2 regions of the Acidovorax carolinensis genome follow, and region 2 is predicted to be linked to the other one. Evidence: riboswitches for the same ligand, from Rfam matches in the RefSeq annotation. Region 2 holds a riboswitch; the other holds the start of a gene.
The links. Region 2 has a riboswitch for S-adenosylhomocysteine ahead of metH (methionine synthase). Riboswitches for the same ligand answer to the same signal wherever they lie in the genome.
Positions count from the first base shown of each region.

Region 1: linked by a shared signal. The riboswitch ahead of ahcY (adenosylhomocysteinase) and the one ahead of metH (methionine synthase) in region 2 are both predicted to bind S-adenosylhomocysteine.

Region 1 is NZ_CP021361.1:3,494,711-3,503,617, reverse strand. It holds gene CBP34_RS16460 (HAD-IIB family hydrolase) at 1-464, opposite strand, end outside; gene CBP34_RS16455 (peptide chain release factor 3) at 464-2,092, opposite strand; S-adenosyl-L-homocysteine riboswitch at 2,251-2,329, shown strand; gene ahcY (adenosylhomocysteinase) at 2,436-3,833, shown strand; gene CBP34_RS16445 (TlyA family RNA methyltransferase) at 3,945-4,943, shown strand; gene metF (methylenetetrahydrofolate reductase [NAD(P)H]) at 4,940-5,791, shown strand; gene CBP34_RS20140 (hypothetical protein) at 5,906-6,151, shown strand; gene CBP34_RS16435 (septal ring lytic transglycosylase RlpA family protein) at 6,144-6,566, shown strand; gene CBP34_RS16430 (23S rRNA (adenine(2030)-N(6))-methyltransferase RlmJ) at 6,598-7,485, opposite strand; gene CBP34_RS16425 (serine/threonine protein kinase) at 7,872-8,907, shown strand, end outside.
Region 2 is NZ_CP021361.1:157,766-166,672, reverse strand. It holds gene CBP34_RS00765 (PEP-CTERM sorting domain-containing protein) at 1-66, opposite strand, end outside; gene metH (methionine synthase) at 319-3,057, opposite strand; S-adenosyl-L-homocysteine riboswitch at 3,091-3,190, opposite strand; gene CBP34_RS00755 (PACE efflux transporter) at 3,222-3,653, opposite strand; partial or broken gene CBP34_RS00750 (LysR family transcriptional regulator) at 3,776-4,713, shown strand; gene CBP34_RS00745 (PPK2 family polyphosphate kinase) at 4,865-5,731, shown strand; gene CBP34_RS00740 (Glu/Leu/Phe/Val family dehydrogenase) at 5,932-7,245, shown strand; gene CBP34_RS00735 (Bug family tripartite tricarboxylate transporter substrate binding protein) at 7,464-8,411, shown strand; gene CBP34_RS00730 (class I adenylate-forming enzyme family protein) at 8,467-8,907, shown strand, end outside.

The DNA of each region.
Region 1 (8,907 bases), 790 kb from region 2:
GTTTCGCGGCCCGGCGAATCGGTGGCGCGGCGCGCACGGGGCACCTCGCGCTCGATCTGCGCCAGAACCTGCTGCATGCGAGCGTAATTGGCGGCACGGGTGGCAGGGTCCTGCTGGTATATTTTTGATAGCTGCTCGCGCTTGTCCTGATTGGGCGAGAGGCCAGTTTGGCTCAAGTTTTCAGCCATGCGCCTCAACGCCACGGCACCGTTTTCGGCCACGATGGCATCCACCGGCCAGGTTGCGGCAAACGGCTCGCTCCAGCCCACCGGCCGGCCGGTGATGGGAATCACCTGCAGGCCGCTGGCCTTGAGTGCAGCCAGCGCCTGCAGCGCATCGGGGGTGATGGCGCCGTCGGTGGTCAGCGTGTCGTCGATGTCGGTGAGCACGCCCCGCAGCTGGCCCGGCGCGGGGGCAGGCCATTCGCTCAGGGGGCGCAGGAATGCCGTCACGGGCGCCGTCATCAGTGGTTGCTGTCCAGAGCCAGGCCCGCATGCTCGCGCAGGGGGTGGAAGTGGATTTTCGGAAACCGCTCCTGCGCCAGCCGCACGTCATACGGGCTGGTGCACAGGTAGGCGAGCGCATTGGCGGCGTCGTGGGACAGGCGCATGGGATAGGCGTCGGTAAAGGCGCGCAGGTCGGCCGGGCTGTCGGCGGTGATCCAGCGCGCGCCCGTGTATTGGCAGCCTTCCAGGCGCACATCGGCGTCGTATTCGGCTTTCAGGCGGTGCTGCACCACTTCAAACTGCAGCTGGCCCACGGCGCCCAGCAGCATGGGGCCGCCCACGTCGGGCCGAAAGACCTGGATGGCGCCTTCCTCGCCCAGCTGCGACAGGCCCTGCTGCAGCTGCTTGGTGCGCAGCGGGTTCTTCAAAATCACCGTCATGAACAGCTCGGGCGCGAAGAAGGGCAGGCCGGTGAACTGCAGGTTGGCGCCGTCGGTGATGGTGTCGCCCAGCTGCACGCCGCCGTGCGTGGTAAAGCCGATGATGTCGCCCGCATAGGCTTCTTCCACCGCCTCGCGGCGCTGGCTCATGAAGGTCACCACGCTGGTGGGGCGCAGTTCTTTGCCCGTGCGCTGCACCTTGAGCTTCATGCCCGGTGTGTATTTGCCCGAGGCCACGCGCACGAAGGCGATGCGGTCGCGGTGGTTGGCGTCCATGTTGGCCTGCACCTTGAACACCACGCCGGCAAAGCCTTCGTCCTCGGGCTGAATGGTCTTGACCACAGGCTGCTTGTTGACCTGCAAGGTGCTGATGCGCGGGCCGGGCGGGGGCGACATGTCGACCACGGCATCGAGCACTTCCATCACACCGAAGTTGTTCACGCCCGAACCGAAGAACACGGGCGTGAGCTTGCCGGCCAGAAAGTCGGCATGGTTCCACGCCGCCGAGGCGCCCTGGGCCAGCTCCATGCTCTCCAGCGCATCGTCAAACGACTGGCCAAAGCGCTGGCGCAGCCGGTCGGCCTCGGCCAGCGGCACGACTTCGAAGTCTTTCGGGCCGCGGTCGCTACCGGGGGTGAACACGGTCATGGTCTGCGTGCGCAGATTGATGATGCCGCCAAAGCTCTTGCCCTGGCCCACGGGCCAGGTGATGGGGCAGCAGGGCATGCCCAGCTCGCGCTCCACCTCGTCAAGAATGTCCAGCGGGTCGCGCACCTCGCGGTCCATCTTGTTCACGAAGGTGATGATGGGCGTGTCGCGCTGGCGGCAGACCTCGATCAGGCGGCGCGTCTGCGCTTCCACACCGTTGGCCGCGTCAATCACCATCAGGGCCGAGTCCACGGCGGTGAGCACGCGGTAGGTGTCTTCCGAGAAGTCCTTGTGGCCGGGGGTGTCGAGCAGGTTGATGACGTGGTCGCGGTAGAGCATCTGCATGACCGAAGAGGCCACCGAGATGCCGCGCTGCTTTTCGATTTCCATCCAGTCGGATGTTGCGTGGCGGCTGGCCTTGCGGCCTTTGACGGCGCCGGCGATCTGGATCGCGCCCGAGAACAGCAGCAGCTTTTCCGTCAGCGTCGTTTTACCGGCGTCGGGGTGGGAAATGATGGCAAAGGTACGGCGGCGCCGGGTTTCAGAGGCGTAGGACACGGGGGTTCCAGAAGGTGGGCAGGGCGCAGGGGCCCTGCAGGGGAAAACGGTGGGCCAGCCTCTGCACAGCGTGGGACAGGGCGGCCGAACCCATGATTTTACCGGGCATGCAAGCGGCCGGGCCCGGGGCCCATGCAACTGCTTTTATAATCGCCGGCATCCGAGGAGCGTTGCAGCGCCCCCAGCTACTGGCGGGGCGTGAGGCTCGGAGTCATCCAGCAACGACGCTCATCCACTTATCGTGCGGTGAGCTCCCTGTGTCTCCCCGCGTCAAGTGGCTTTTCAAACATGCTTTGGAGCACACCATGAACGCACGCGTCAACGCCCCGTCAACACCGACTGCATCATTGCCGACATCGGCTTGGCCGAATGGGGCCGCAAAGAGATCCGCATCGCCGAAACCGAAATGCCCGGCCTGATGGCCATCCGCGAGGAATTCGCCGCCAAGCAGGCGCTCAAGGGTGCGCGCATCACCGGCTCGCTGCACATGACCATCCAGACCGCCGTGCTGATCGAGACGCTGCAGGCCCTGGGTGCCGAAGTGCGCTGGGCATCGTGCAACATCTTCTCCACGCAGGACCATGCCGCCGCCGCCATTGCCGCCGCCGGTACCCCGGTGTTCGCGATCAAGGGCGAAACCCTGGCCGAATACTGGGACTACACCCACCGCATTTTTGACTTTGGCCCCGCCGGCAGCGAAGGCGAAGGCCCCAACCTGATCCTGGACGATGGCGGCGACGCCACGCTGCTGATGCACCTGGGCAAGCGCGCCGAAAAAGACGCCTCGCTGATCGCCAACCCCACCAGCGAAGAAGAAACCTGCCTGTTCGCCTCCATCAAGGCCAAGCTGGCCGTGGACCCCACCTGGTACAGCCGCAAGAGCGCGCAGATCATTGGCGTGACCGAAGAAACCACCACCGGCGTGCACCGTTTGAAGGAAATGTCGGCCAAGGGCAGCCTGATGTTCCGCGCCATCAACGTGAACGACTCGGTGACCAAGTCCAAGTTTGATAACCTGTATGGCTGCCGCGAATCGCTGGTGGACGGCATCAAGCGCGCCACCGACGTGATGATCGCCGGCAAGGTGGCCGTGGTGGCGGGCTACGGTGACGTGGGCAAGGGCAGCGCCCAGGCCCTGCGCGCCCTGAGCGCCCAGGTGTGGGTGACCGAGATTGACCCCATCAACGCCCTGCAGGCCGCGATGGAAGGCTATCGTGTAGTGACCATGGAATACGCCGCCGACAAGGCCGAAATTTTCGTGACCACCACCGGCAACCGCGACGTGATCACGTTCGAGCACATGCAGGCCATGAAGGACCAATCCATCGTCTGCAACATTGGTCATTTCGACAACGAAATCCAGGTGGCCAAGCTCGAAGAGCACTGCCAGTGGGAAGAAATCAAGCCCCAGGTGGACCATGTGATCTTTGCCGATGGCAAGCGCATCATCCTGCTGGCCAAGGGCCGCCTGGTGAACCTGGGTTGTGGCACGGGCCACCCGAGCTTCGTGATGTCCAGCTCGTTTGCCAACCAGACCATCGCCCAGATCGAGCTGTTCACGCACAGTGATTTCTACGAAAACGGCAAGGTCTACGTGCTGCCCAAGCACCTGGACGAAAAGGTGGCGCGCCTGCACCTCAAGAAGGTGGGCGCCATGCTGACCGAGCTGAGCGACGAGCAGGCCGCCTACATCGGCGTGCCCAAGCAAGGCCCTTACAAGCCCGATACCTACCGGTATTGAACCGCGCTTGCTGCTGTCATGCTCCTGTTATAGGAGCTGGTAGCGCAGGCCGTACAAGCGCTAGAGCCTGTTTTAATAGAAATTAATCGTCTGCTGACGAGAGAGTGACGCATGCGCGCAGATGTTTTTTTGGTGGATGGCGGTCATGCGGCCACGCGCTCGCAGGCGCAGCGGCTGATTGCCGCGGGCGTGGAGTGGCGCCTGTCGCCGCTGGCGCCCTGGCAGAAGGTCGCCAAGAACGGCGACGAGATTCCCTCCCTGGCCGAGGTGCGGCTGCTCGACGATGCCGAGGCCAAATACATCTCGCGCGGTGGGCTCAAGCTCGAAGGCGCGCTGCGCGCCACCGGCTTGTCGGTGGCGGGGCTGCGCTGCCTGGATGTGGGGCAGAGCACGGGCGGCTTTACTGACTGCCTGCTGCAGCACGGCGCAGCGCAGGTGATTGGCGTGGACGTGGGCCATGGCCAGTTGCACGAACGGCTGCGCTGCGATCTGCGCGTGGTCTGCGTCGAGGGCGTGAACGCGCGTTCGCTGACGGCGCAGGCCTTGCAGCAAGCCTGTGAACTGGCGCTGTCCGAAGTCGTCGAGGCCGAAGAGGACAACGAGACCCAGCCCGAGGCACCCTACAGCTGGATGCGCAATGGCGGGCAGGTGGACGAGGAATACGACGACAGCAATGACGCCAAGGACAAGGACATCGAGACCTTCAAGTCTGAGCGCGCAGCCCGTGCCAAGGCGCGCGAGCAGGGCACGCTGCCGATTGAGCGCCGCCGCCGCGCCGAATGCGCCAATGTGGACATCACGCCAGTGTTTGATGTGATCACGGGCGACCTGTCATTTATCTCGCTCACGCTGGTTCTGCACGCGCTGGTGCCACTGCTGGCACCGGGCGGTAGCCTGCTGATGCTGGTCAAGCCACAGTTTGAGCTGCAGCCCGGCCAGGTCGGCAAGGGTGGCATCGTGCGCGATGCCGCGTTGTACGCGGTGGTGGAGCAACGCATCCGCGACTGCTGCGCCGAACTGGGCCTTGCGGTGCAGGCCTGGCTGGACAGCCCCATCAGCGGTGGCGACGGCAACCACGAGTTTTTTGTTTTTGCGAGGAGGGGCGCATGACTGCGGCCAACGCACCAGCCACCGGTTTGCCGGTGAGCTTTGAATTCTTTCCGCCCAAGACGCCCGAAGGCGCGGGCAAGCTGCGCGCCGTGCGCCAGCAGCTGTATGCGCTGCAACCCGAGTTCTGCTCGGTCACCTATGGCGCGGGCGGATCGACGCAAGAGGGCACCTTCGGCACCGTACAGGAGATCCTGGCCGAGGGCGTGAGCGCGGCCTCGCACTTCTCGTGCATCGGTGCCACGCGCCAGTCGGTGCGCGAGGAGCTGGCCACGCTCAAGGCCATGGGTGTCAAGCGCCTGGTGGCGCTGCGTGGCGATCTGCCCAGCGGCTATGGCATCGGGGGCGAGTTCCACTACGCCAGCGACCTGGTGGCCTTCATTCGGGCTGAGACCGGGCGCGATTTCCACATCGAGGTGGCCGCCTATCCCGAAGTGCATCCCCAGGCCAAGTCGGCCGATGCCGACCTGCAGGCCTTTGCCGCCAAGGTGCGGGCGGGCGCTGATTCGGCCATCACGCAGTACTTCTTCAATGCCGATGCGTATGAGCGCTTTGTGGACGATGTGCGCCGCATGGGGCTGGATGTGCCCGTGGTGCCCGGCATCATGCCCATCATGGGGTCCTCGCAGCTGATGCGGTTTTCCGATGCCTGCGGCGCCGAGATTCCACGTTGGATCCGGCTGCGCCTGCAGGGCTTTGGCGACGATACGGCGTCGATCCGGGCCTTTGGCCTGGACGTGGTGACTTCGCTGTGCGAACAGCTGCGCCAGCGCGGCGTGCCGGGGCTGCACTTCTACACCATGAATCAGAGTGCAACAACGCTGGAGTTGTGCCGGCGCCTCGGTTTGTAATGGGGCGTTGGGTGGCTTGGGCGCTGGAGCCGGGTTGCGTTGTCGCTGGAGAAGGTGGATGGAATCGTCACCTCGCGGTGCGTCCATTCGTTTATTTTCAGGAAGAGGTGATTGATGCAACTGTCTGACCGGATGCGGCACTGGCGCGATCTGCTGGGCTTGGGGGCGCTTGCCTGCGTTCTGGCGGCCTGTGCACCGATGCCGGTGGCAGACAAGGCAGCCCCTGAAGTGGCCCCCGAAATGTCGGCCGAGCCCCGCAACGCGTGCGAGCTGGCCCAGCAGCGGGCGCCCCCGCTCGCGGTTTTGCGCGCCGTCGGCCGGCAAGCCGGGCGAGCCGCTACCCAAGCCCGTGTTGCCTGAGCCCGTTCGCAGCGAGCCTGCCAGGCGCGGTGCCACCGGCACGGTGTTGCCTGAGCCCCCGGCCGAGTCCGTGCGCGAGAGCGACCAGCAGGGCCTGGCCTCGTGGTACGGCCCGCGCTTTCATGGCCGGCGCACGGCCAGTGGCGAAATCTTCAACCGCCGCGACCTCACCGCCGCGCACCGCACCCTGCCTTTCGGCACCCGGGTGTGCGTGCGCAGCCAGCTCACCGGCCGCGCCGTGGTGGTGCGCATCAACGACCGCGGCCCCTTTGCCGTGAACCGCGTGATTGATGTAAGCCAGGCCGCCGCCCAGGAGCTGGGCATGCAGGGCCTGGGCATCAAGCCCGTGGAGCTGTGGCTGCTGGAGGACGGCGAGGGCGACTGTCCCCAATCGCTGTCGGTGTCGGCACCGTAGGGCCCTGGCAGGGCGTTGTCCGAAGCCGCTGTCAGCCGCCCGATTCGAGCGTGTGGGTGGCGTGCTTGTCCTGCGCCAGCAGTTCCGCCATCTGGGGCAGGGCCGCCTTCAAGGCGGCTTTCAGGGTGAAGGGTGGATTGATCAGAAACATGCCGCTGGCGGGCAGGCCGGGGCGTTTGACTTCGCCCTCCGCAGTCTCGGTGAGCTTGCTGGACTTGACGGTCAGCGTGGCATGCAGCCAGCTCTTGCCTGCCTTGGTGGCCAGGGTTTTGAGGCGGCGCGGCAGGTCGTGCGCTTCGGGGCGCGGAATGATGGGGTACCAGACGGCGTAGGTGCCGGTGGCAAAGCGCTTGAGCGCGTCGGCGGCCATGTCCAGCACCTTGGCATAGTCGCTCTTCATTTCATAGCTGGGATCGCACAACACCAAAGCGCGGCGGGCCGGTGGGGGCAAAAATTTGCGGATACCTTCGAAACCGTCTTCGTGCAGCACGGCCACCTGCCGGCCGGCCTCCAGTTGCGCCACGTTGCCGGCCAGCGCGCGCAGGTCGGTCGGGTGCAGCTCAAACAGCTTGAGCTTGTCGTGGTCGCGCAGCAGCCGCTGGATGATGAAGGGCGAGCCGGGGTACACCTTGGTGGTGGCGCCCTGGTTGAAGGCTTTCACCATGTCCACATAGGCCTGCAGCGCGGGCGTGAGGGCGGCAGCGCCCGGTGCCGTGAGGCGCAAGATGCCGTCCACCGCCTCGCCGCTGGTGCTGGCATAGTCGCCATCGAGCCGGTACAGGCCCGCGCCCGCATGGGTGTCGAGCACGGTGAGGGCCGCGTCTTTTTCGGTGAGGTGTTGCAAGGTGGCAATCAGCACGGTGTGCTTGAGCACGTCGGCGTGGTTGCCCGCATGAAAGGCGTGGCGATAACTGAACATGGCGCAATGGTAACGACTCGGCCCCTGGTTGCCCGGGGCGCTGCTGCACCGCGCAACACCGTCGCGTCGCGTTAGCTAGAGTGTCGGGCGTCAAAGCTATGAAAACAGGAGCTGTTTGCGCATGCTGCAAAAGGGATGTGTGCCGTTTTCGCCTTGCTTTGCCGTGTGTGGTGCTGGCGCGGTCCGGGGCGGCGCGGCTCGGACAAGGGGGCAAAAACGGCACAATCGGTGGCGTTCGTGCCACTGGGTGATGTTTTTGGCAGACACGATGCCTTTTGTTTCCGGGATCGGCGGCGCATGCATCATGATGGCAGCCGAGACGGTCCGGGCGCCACCACTCCACCCCCTAGCTGCCCAGGACATGTGCCTGCATTACCTTGTCCATGATGATTGAAAACCCCAGTCCAACTTCTGCCAGCCGCGTGAACCATGTGGACGCGCTGCCACCGGGCACCCGCCTGGCCGAGTTTGAAATACTGGCGTTGCTCGGGGTGGGCGGTTTTGGCATGGTCTACAAGGCGTTCGACCATTCGTTGCACCGCGCCGTGGCCATCAAGGAATACATGCCGTCGGCGCTGGCAGGCCGCTCGCAGGGACAATCGCTGTGGGTGCGATCGTCGTCCGACCAGCAGACCTTCCAGGCCGGGCTGGCGTCCTTCATGGGCGAGGCGCGCCTGCTGGCGCAGTTTGACCATCCGTCCCTGGTGAAGGTTTTCCGTTTCTGGGAGGCCAACAACACCGCATACATGGTCATGCCGCTCTACACCGGCATGACGTTCAAGCAGGCGCGCGCGCAGATGCGCACGCCGCCCCCTGAGGCCTGGCTGCGCAAGATGCTCTGGTCGGTGTTGGGTGCGCTTCGGGTACTGCACGAGGGCAACACGCTGCACCGGGATATCTCTCCGGACAACATCTTCCTGCAGGACAACGGGCCGCCGGTGCTGCTGGACCTGGGGGCGTCGCGCCATGCCATCAACGACCAGGGCCGCAAGCACACCGCCGTGCTCAAGGTGAACTACGCGCCCATCGAGCAGTATTCCGAAGGCGACGATGAGTTGCGCCAAGGCCCCTGGAGCGATCTGTATTCGCTGGCTGCGGTGGTGTACGGCTGTCTGTGCAACGACACCCCGCTCCCGGCTACGCTGCGCTCCATCCGCGACCGCATGGTGTCGTTTTCGCGCGTGGCCAGGACCGTCCAGCGCCAGTTCGGGGTGGAGTATTCGGCGCCATTCGTCACCGCCATCGCCCAGGCTCTTGCACTGCGCCCCGAGGATCGACCCCAGAGCATTGACGCCTTCCTGCAAACCATGGGCATGACCTCGCCGCCCGAAGGGATCGAGCATTTCGACTTCCGCGCCGAGCTGGGGAGTATCTGGGTGGAGCCGGCGGACCATCCGGGCCCTGGTGTGCCTGCCCCCACGG
Region 2 (8,907 bases):
CACTGCATGAACGGCTGCCGAGATGAACATGCCGGCGACGATGGCTGCAACGGTTTTGAATTTCATGGCCTGGACCCCTGTAAGTTACCGCTGAAAAAGGCGGTTTCAACTTACAAAAGCACACACCGTGCCACCCAATGAAATCAAGGACTTACGTGGTTTTTTGCGTCGTATTGTAAAAATATCCGACGCCATTTACCACTCCCCCCACAGCCCTGCTGACAACAGAAGGTCTCGCGTGCGGAACCCTCGGTTTTCAAAGAAAAAAGGCCTCTGGCGCTTTCGCAACAAGCGCCAGCAGCTCTTTATTTCATAGCATCACAGATTGGGCGCCAGGAGCCGTGCCAGCACGGCCTCGTCCATGCCCCGGCGATCGGCCATGTCGTGCAGCTGGTCTTCGCCAATCTTGCCGACGTTGAAGTACAGGGCGTCGGGGTGGCCGATATAGAAGCCGCTCACGCTGGCGGCGGGCGTCATGGCCAGGCTCTCGGTGAGCGACATGCCGATTTCCTCGCACTGCAGTTGCCGGAACAGGTCGGTCTTGGCGCTGTGGTCGGGGCAGGCGGGATAGCCGGGCGCGGGGCGGATGCCGCGGTATTTCTCGGCAACCATGTCGTCGTGGCTCAGCGCCTCGTCGCTGGCATAGCCCCACAGGTCGGTGCGCACGCGGTGGTGCAGGCATTCGGCAAAGGCTTCGGCCAGGCGGTCGGCGAGGCTCTTGAACATGATGGCCGAGTAGTCGTCCAGCGCGTCGATGAAAGCTTTTTCTTTTTTCTCGATGCCCAAGCCTGCCGTCACGGCAAACATGCCGGCGTAGTCGGCGATGCCGCTGCTTCTGGGTGCCACAAAATCTGCCAGGCACCGGCTGGGGCGGGTCACGCCGTCGATGACATGCTTTTCGGTCTGCTGACGCAGGCCGTACCAGGTCATGGCGACCTCGGTGCGGGTGTCGTCGGTGTAGAACTCGATGTCGTCATCGTTCACACTGTTCGCGGGCAGCAGGGCCATCACACCACTGGCGGTCAGCCAGCGGCCTTCGATGATCTTCTTGAGCATGGCCTGACCGTCAGCAAACACGCGCGTGGCTTCCACGCCCACCACCTCGTCCGTCAGGATGGCGGGGTACGGGCCGGCCAGGTCCCAGGTCTGGAAGAACGGGCCCCAGTCGATGTAGCGTGCCAGCTCGGCCAGGTCAAAATTCTTGAACACCCGGCGGCCCAGGGCGCGTGGCACGGCGGGGCGGTAGGCCGACCAGTCCACAGGTGTCTTGTTGGCGCGGATCTTGGCCAGGGGCCACAAAGGCGTGGCCTTTTTGTTGGCGTGCTGGGTGCGCACCTTGTCGTAGTCGGCGTTGATCTCGGCCACGTAGCTGTCCACGCCGTCGCCCAGCAGGCTTTGCGCCACGCTCACGCTGCGTGAGGCGTCGGGCACATACACCACGGGGCCTTCGTAGTGCGGCGCAATCTTGACGGCGGTGTGCACCCGGCTGCAGGTGGCGCCGCCGATCAGCAGCGGAATTTTCTTGATGCGAAAGTGCTCGTCCTTTTGCATCTCACCGGCCACATACTGCATTTCTTCAAGGCTGGGGGTGATGAGGCCCGACAGACCCACGATGTCGGCCCCCTCAGCCTTGGCGCGCGCCAGAATCTCGTGGCAGGGCACCATCACGCCCATGTTCACCACCTCGAAGTTGTTGCACTGCAAGACCACGGTGACGATGTTCTTGCCGATGTCGTGCACGTCGCCCTTCACGGTGGCGATGATGATCTTGCCCTTGGTGCGCACATCGCGCCCTGCCAGTTCATCCTGGCGCTTTTCTTCTTCGATGTACGGAATCAGGTGGGCCACGGCCAGCTTCATCACGCGGGCACTTTTCACCACCTGGGGCAAGAACATCTTGCCCGCGCCGAACAGGTCGCCCACCACGTTCATGCCATCCATCAGCGGGCCTTCGATCACATGCAGCGGGCGCCCGCCCTTGGCCACAATGGCGCGGTAGGCCTCTTCGGTGTCTTCGGTGATGAAGTCGGTGATGCCATGCACCAGCGCGTGCGACAGGCGCTCGCCCACGGTCTTGGGGTGCTCGGGCGTGCCGCGCCATTCAAGCCGTTTGCTTTCGTCCTTGGCACCGCTCTTGGCGGTTTCGGCGATCTCGACCAGGCGCTCGCCGGCGTCGGGGCGGCGGTTGAGCACCACGTCTTCGACGCGCTCGCGCAACACGGGCTCAAGGTCGTCGTACACGCCGACCATGCCGGCGTTGACGATGCCCATGTCCATGCCGGCCTGAATGGCATGGTACAGAAACACGGTGTGGATGGCTTCGCGCACCGGGTCGTTGCCGCGGAAGCTGAACGACACGTTGCTCACGCCACCCGACACCTTGGCGCCCGGCAGGTGCTGCTTGATCCAGCGCGTGGCGTTGATGAAATCGACCGCGTAGTTGTTGTGCTCTTCGATGCCCGTGGCCACGGCAAAGATGTTGGGGTCAAAAATGATGTCTTCGGGCGGAAAGCCCACCTCATCGACCAGGATGCGGTAGGCGCGCTCGCAGATTTCGATCTTGCGCTCGTAGGTATCGGCCTGGCCTTTTTCGTCAAACGCCATCACCACGGCGGCGGCGCCATAGCGCTTGACCAGCCTGGCCTGGCGCTTGAACTCCTCCACGCCCTCTTTCATGCTGATCGAGTTGACGATGCCCTTGCCCTGGATGCAGCGCAGTCCCGCCTCGATGACATCCCACTTGGAGCTGTCCACCATGATGGGTACGCGGGCGATGTCGGGCTCGGAAGCGATGAGCTGCAGAAAGCGCACCATGGCGGCCTTGCTGTCGAGCATGGCCTCGTCCATGTTGATGTCGATGACCTGCGCGCCGTTTTCCACCTGCTGGCGCGCCACGGCCAGGGCTTCTTCATACTGGCCGTTCAGGATCATGCGGGCAAACGCCTTGGAGCCCGTGACGTTGGTGCGCTCGCCGATGTTAACGAACAGCGAACCCTCGCCAATGGACACCGGCTCCAGGCCGGACAGCTTCATGGGGGGCAGCGAAATAGCAGACATAGGACTCACTCACCTGTGCAGAAACAGCGGAAAAACAGGTGAGCGTCGTTGCGATGGGGCATGCGGTGCATACCGTGCCCAAGCCTGACGGCCTCTCCTGTGGCGGGAAGCCGCTGCAACGCTCCTTGGGCGAGGCGTGATTTTAAGGGCGAACGCCCCGGCGCTCAGCCTGCTGCCGGCTGTGCCGATGCCGGCAGGCCAAACACACGGTCAAACGCCAAGTTGAAGACAAAGGTGTAGCAAAGAAAGAAAACGATGAGCGCCAGGTCCATCACGAAGGCCTCCCACAGGCTCACGTTGAACCACCAGGCAAACAGCGGCACCAGCGTGAACACCAGCCCGCCCTCGAAGCCGATCGCATGGGCCACACGGCGCGCCACGCTGCGCCCGCGCACGCGCTGGCGCGATTCCCAGCGCTCAAAAGCCCAGTTGAACAGCACATTCCACAGCACGGCAATGGCCGAGGCCACCACAGAGGCCACGCTGGAATGGGCCGCGCTTTGACCCGTGAGCACCGCCAGTCCATAGGTGGCCACCACGATGGCGATCAGCTCGTACAGCGTGACGAAAAGCACGCGGCGCCACGGGCCCTGCAGCCCGCGGGCAGGGGCGTGGGCGGCAGCGGGTGAAGTTTGGATGGCGGGCATGGTGGTGACTTTATGTGCGTATTGCTGATACATAAAGTCAGCTTGTTTCAGTTTTTCTGATAATTGAGGCCATGGCTTTTTCTTCCGACAGCGTGCAGGTGTTTCTGGCGGTGCTTGACCGGGGCTCGTTTTCGGCGGCAGCGCGGGCGCTGTCGCGGGTGCCATCGGCCGTGAGCATGACGATCGCCCACCTGGAGGCCGAGCTGAACGTGCCCCTGTTTGACCGCAGCGGGCGCGAGCCCGGCCCACCGCCGCGGCGCGCGCGCTCGAACCCCAGGCCCGGCTGCTGGCCGGGCAGCTGCAGCAGCTCAACGCCCAGGCGCTGGCCCTCACCCAAGGGCTGGAGGAGCGCCTGACGCTGGCCATTGCCCCCGAACTGCTGGCCGCGCGCTGGAGCGCCCCGCTGGCCACGCTGGCGCACGACTACCCGCTGCTGCAGGTGGAGGTGCTGGCCGCGCCGCAGGAGGATGCCCTGGCGCTCCTGCACAGCGGGCGTGCGCAGCTGGCGCTGGTGTTCGAGCGCCCCAGCATCGACGGGCGCGAGGGTTTTCAGGAGGTGGGCAGCGAAACCCTGGTGGCCGTGATGGCCCGCCAGCACCCGGTGCTGGCCGCCGCGCGCGCCGCCGCAGCCGCCCGGGGCGAGGCACCCGAACGCGCACAACTGCGCGAGGAACACCTCACCACCACGCGCCAGATCGTGGTGGCCAGCCGCGACCTGGCACAGACCGACCCGCGCTTTGTGTTTGCCCGCCACCACTGGCGCACCGACAACCACCTGGCCGCGCTGGGCCTGATCGAGGCGGGCCTGGGCTGGGGCTGGCAGCCGCGCGCGCTGGTGCAGCCGCGCATCGCCGCCGGCTCACTGGTCGAGATGCCGTTCGAGAACCTCAGCAACGGCGTGGCACTGTGGGTGGACGTGGTGTGGTCCAAAGAGCGCCCGCTGGGCCTGGGCGCAAGGCGCTTCGTGCAGCTGATTGCGCAGCAGGGTGCATCGGGCGCGGCGGCATGAACAGGGATAAAAACAGGCTGCAGCGCTTATACAACAAGCGCACAAAGCTATATTTAATATAGCAATTGCCGTAGCGCTTTAGCGGAAAGCGTGCATTGACCCACCGGCCACATTGCGCCAAGCTGGCAGCCCAACCCCCACAAAAACAACCATGAGCAAATCCCCTTTTCAAAGCAACGACAAGTCCCTGGCCAAGCGCTGGGCCGCGTGGCAGCCCCGGCCGGCCAATGGCTCCGGTGCCAAGCCGGTCTCGCTGAAGGATTTCGACCCCGACGCCACGCCGTTCATGGACGGTGAAAAGGCGCAGGGCAAAGAGGACGTGCAGGCCCTGGCGATTGAGCTCGATGCGCTGCAGAACCTGCTGTACGCCGACCGGCGCTACAAGCTGCTGGTGCTGCTGCAGGGCACCGATGCCTCGGGCAAGGACGGCACCGTGCGCGGTGTGTTTGGCAGCATGAGCGCCCTGGGGGTGCACGCCGTGGGCTGGAAGGCGCCCACCGAACCCGAACGCGCGCACGACTACCTGTGGCGCATCCACCAGCAGGTGCCGGGCGCCGGCGAGCTGACGGTGTTCAACCGCAGCCACTATGAAGACGTGCTGGTGCCGGTGGTCAATGGCTGGATCACGCCCGAGCAGCACCGCCAGCGCCTGGCCCACATCAACGACTTCGAGCGCATGCTCAGCGAAACCGGCACGGTCATCGTGAAGTTCATGCTGCACATCGGTTACGAGGAGCAGCGCGAGCGCCTGCAGGAGCGCCTGGACGACCCCGCCAAGCACTGGAAATTCGACATGGGCGACATCGCCGTGCGCAAGCAGTGGGCCGATTACCAGAAGGCCTACGAAACGCTGCTGTCGGCCACGCACACCCCCTGGGCGCCCTGGACCATCGTGCCGGCCAACTCCAAGACCCACCGCAACCTGATGATTGCCACCGTGCTGCGCGAGGTGCTGCAGAACCTGGACCTGAAGTACCCGCCGGGCGACCCGGCGCTGGAGCATTTCACGGTGGAGTGAACAGGTTTCAGACGTTTTCGTGCTGCCGCGCATATCTAGCAAGCGCTGGCAGCTATTTTTTAGATAGCAAAAAGATGCCGCCACCCCCGCCGGCGCACCATGCAAACGGCGCATAACCCCGTAACACCTCGACCTTGGACAGGCGGGCGGGGCAGGCATAAGCTTGGCTCCCTGAACTCATCCCACAAGGAACCACCGCCATGACGCTTTCCACCGGAACGCCCCGCAGCACCGCCACCGCCCACACCCTGCCGTCGTACCTCGACCCCAACCACCTCGGTCCCTGGGGCAATTACCTGCAGCAGGTGGACCGCGTCACGCCGTACCTGGGCAACCTGGCGCGCTGGGTGGAGACCCTCAAGCGCCCCAAGCGCATCCTGATCGTGGACGTGCCGATCGAGATGGACGACGGCACCATCGCCCACTTCGAGGGCTACCGCGTGCAGCACAACCTGAGCCGCGGCCCCGGCAAGGGCGGCGTGCGCTTTCACCAGGACGTGACGCTGTCGGAAGTGATGGCGCTGTCGGCCTGGATGTCGATCAAGAACGCTGCGGTGAACGTGCCCTACGGCGGTGCCAAGGGCGGCATCCGCGTCGATCCGAAGACGCTCTCGATGGGTGAACTGGAGCGCCTCACGCGCCGCTACACCAGCGAGATCGGCCTGCTGATCGGCCCGTCCAAGGACATTCCTGCGCCCGACGTGAACACCAACGGCCAGATCATGGCCTGGATGATGGACACGTACTCCATGAACACCGGTGCCACCGCCACCGGCGTGGTCACGGGCAAGCCGGTGGACCTGGGCGGCTCGCTCGGCCGCGTCGAAGCCACCGGCCGCGGCGTGTACACCGTGGGCGTGGAAGCCGCCCGGCTGACCGGCCTGCCGATCGAAGGCGCACGCCTCGCTGTGCAGGGCTTCGGCAACGTGGGCGGCACCGCGGGCAAGCTGTTTGCCGAAGCCGGCGCCAAGGTGGTGGCCGTGCAGGACCACACCGGCACCATCTTCAACCGCAACGGCCTCGATGTGCCCGCCCTGCTGGCCCATGTCAAGGCACGCGGCGGCGTGGGCGGCTTTGCCGGCGCCGACGCCCTGGCCAATGAGGACTTCTGGGCGGTGGACTGCGAGATCCTGATCCCGGCTGCGCTGGAAGGCCAGATCACCAAGGACAACGCGGGCCAGATCAAGGCCAAGATGGTGATCGAGGGCGCCAACGGCCCCACGACAACCGAGGCAGACGACATCCTGCACGACAAGGGCGTGCTGGTGCTGCCCGACGTGATCGCCAACGCCGGCGGCGTGACGGTGAGCTACTTTGAATGGGTGCAGGATTTCTCCAGCTTCTTCTGGAGCGAGGACGAGATCAACGCCCGCCTGGTGCGCATCATGCAAGAGGCTTTTGCCGGCATCTGGCAGGTGGCCCAGGAGCACAAGGTGAGCCTGCGCACCGCCACCTTCATCGTGGCCTGCCAGCGCATCCTGCATGCGCGCGAAATGCGCGGGCTGTATCCCTGAAAACCGCAGCATTCGCCATACAAGGCTGCCCAATGGGCAGCCTTTTTTTCCGCCAGCCAATCGCAGTGCACCTGCTTTCACGTCCAGAAAGCCGGGCTTTGCCATTGGCAAAGCGATCCGCTCCAAAACCCTAGGCACGGATCAAGGAGGCCCGGCTATCGTTGGCTCCCATGCGCTGAGAGCCTCGCCGAGGTCGGAGCGTCCACGAGGAAACACCCATGATTTTTCGACGCTGCATGCTGGTCGCCCTGACCACCCTGCCTTTGGTCACCTGGGCCGCCTGGCCCGAGCGGCCCATCACCATCGTCGTGCCGGCCGCCGCAGGCGGCACCACCGACATCGCGGCGCGCGTGCTGGCCGAGAAGATGGGCAAGGACCTGGGCACCCCCATCGTCGTGGAGAACAAGGGCGGGGGCGGCGGCAGCATCGGCACCGCGCAGGTGGCGCGCGCCAAGCCCGACGGGTACACGCTGTTGATGGGCAACATCGGCCCGGTGGCCATCAACTTCAGCCTCTACAAGCAGCTCAGCTACAAGGAGAGCGACCTGCGCGGCATCACCAACGTGATCTCCGTGCCCAACATCCTGGTGGTGCATGCCGACTCGCCCGTGCGCAACGTGAAGGAGCTGGTCAGCCTGGCGAAGACGCGCCGCCTGAACGTCTCCACCTCGGGCGTCGGGCAGTCGCCCCACATGTCCTCGGAAATGTTCCGCCAGAAGGCGGGCATTGACGTGACCCTGGTGCCCTTTCCCGGCGCGGCTCCGGCCGTGACGGCGCTGCTGGGGCAGCAGGTGGATTTCATGATCGACAACCTGCCCAGCTCGATGCCGCACATCAAGGCCGGCAAGTTCCGTGCCCTGGCCATCACCAGCGGCGCGCGCTCCGCGCAACTGCCTGATGTACCCACCATGACCGAAGCCGGCGTGCCCATGCAGGTCACGGCCTGGTTCGGCCTGCTGGCGCCGGCCGGCACGCCCGACGCGCTGGTCGATCGCCTGCAGCAATCCGCACGCAAGGTCATGCAGACGCCCGAGGTGCGCCAGCGTTTTGCAGAGCTGGGCGGCGTGCCCGGCGGCGAGACGCCGGCCGAGTACGACGCCTTCATCGCCCAGGAGCGCAAGAGCTGGGCCCAGATCGTCAAGGCGGCAGGTCTGTCCCTCGAATAACCCGATTACGACGGGCCCGCGCCGGTCCCGCCTTCCACCCTGCTCCCCCAATTCCATGCACCACGCCATCGAACACCTGCTGGCCCAGCCCTTCGGCTCGCTGCCCGATCTGATTGCGCAGCAGGCCGCGCACCGCCCCCACCACACCGCCCTGGTCTTTGACGGGCAGAGCCTCGACTACGCAGCGCTGCGCGCGGGCATGGACCGGGTGGCCCGCAGCCTGCAGCAGGGCGGTCTCGGCCCTGGCGATGTGGTGGCGATCTGCGCCGGCACTTCGGTCGAATATGTGCTGGCATACCTCGGCGCGCTGCGCGCCGGCGTGGCGGTGGCACCGCTGGCGCCATCGGCCACGGCCGAGCACCTGAGCGCCATGCTGGACAACTGCGGCGCGCGCCTGGTGCTGCGTGACCGCGAGGTGGCCGCGCAATGGCCGCTGCATGCGGGCGCCGCGCTGCGCTGTGTGGCGCTGGACGACGCGCCCGATGCGGGCGAGCCC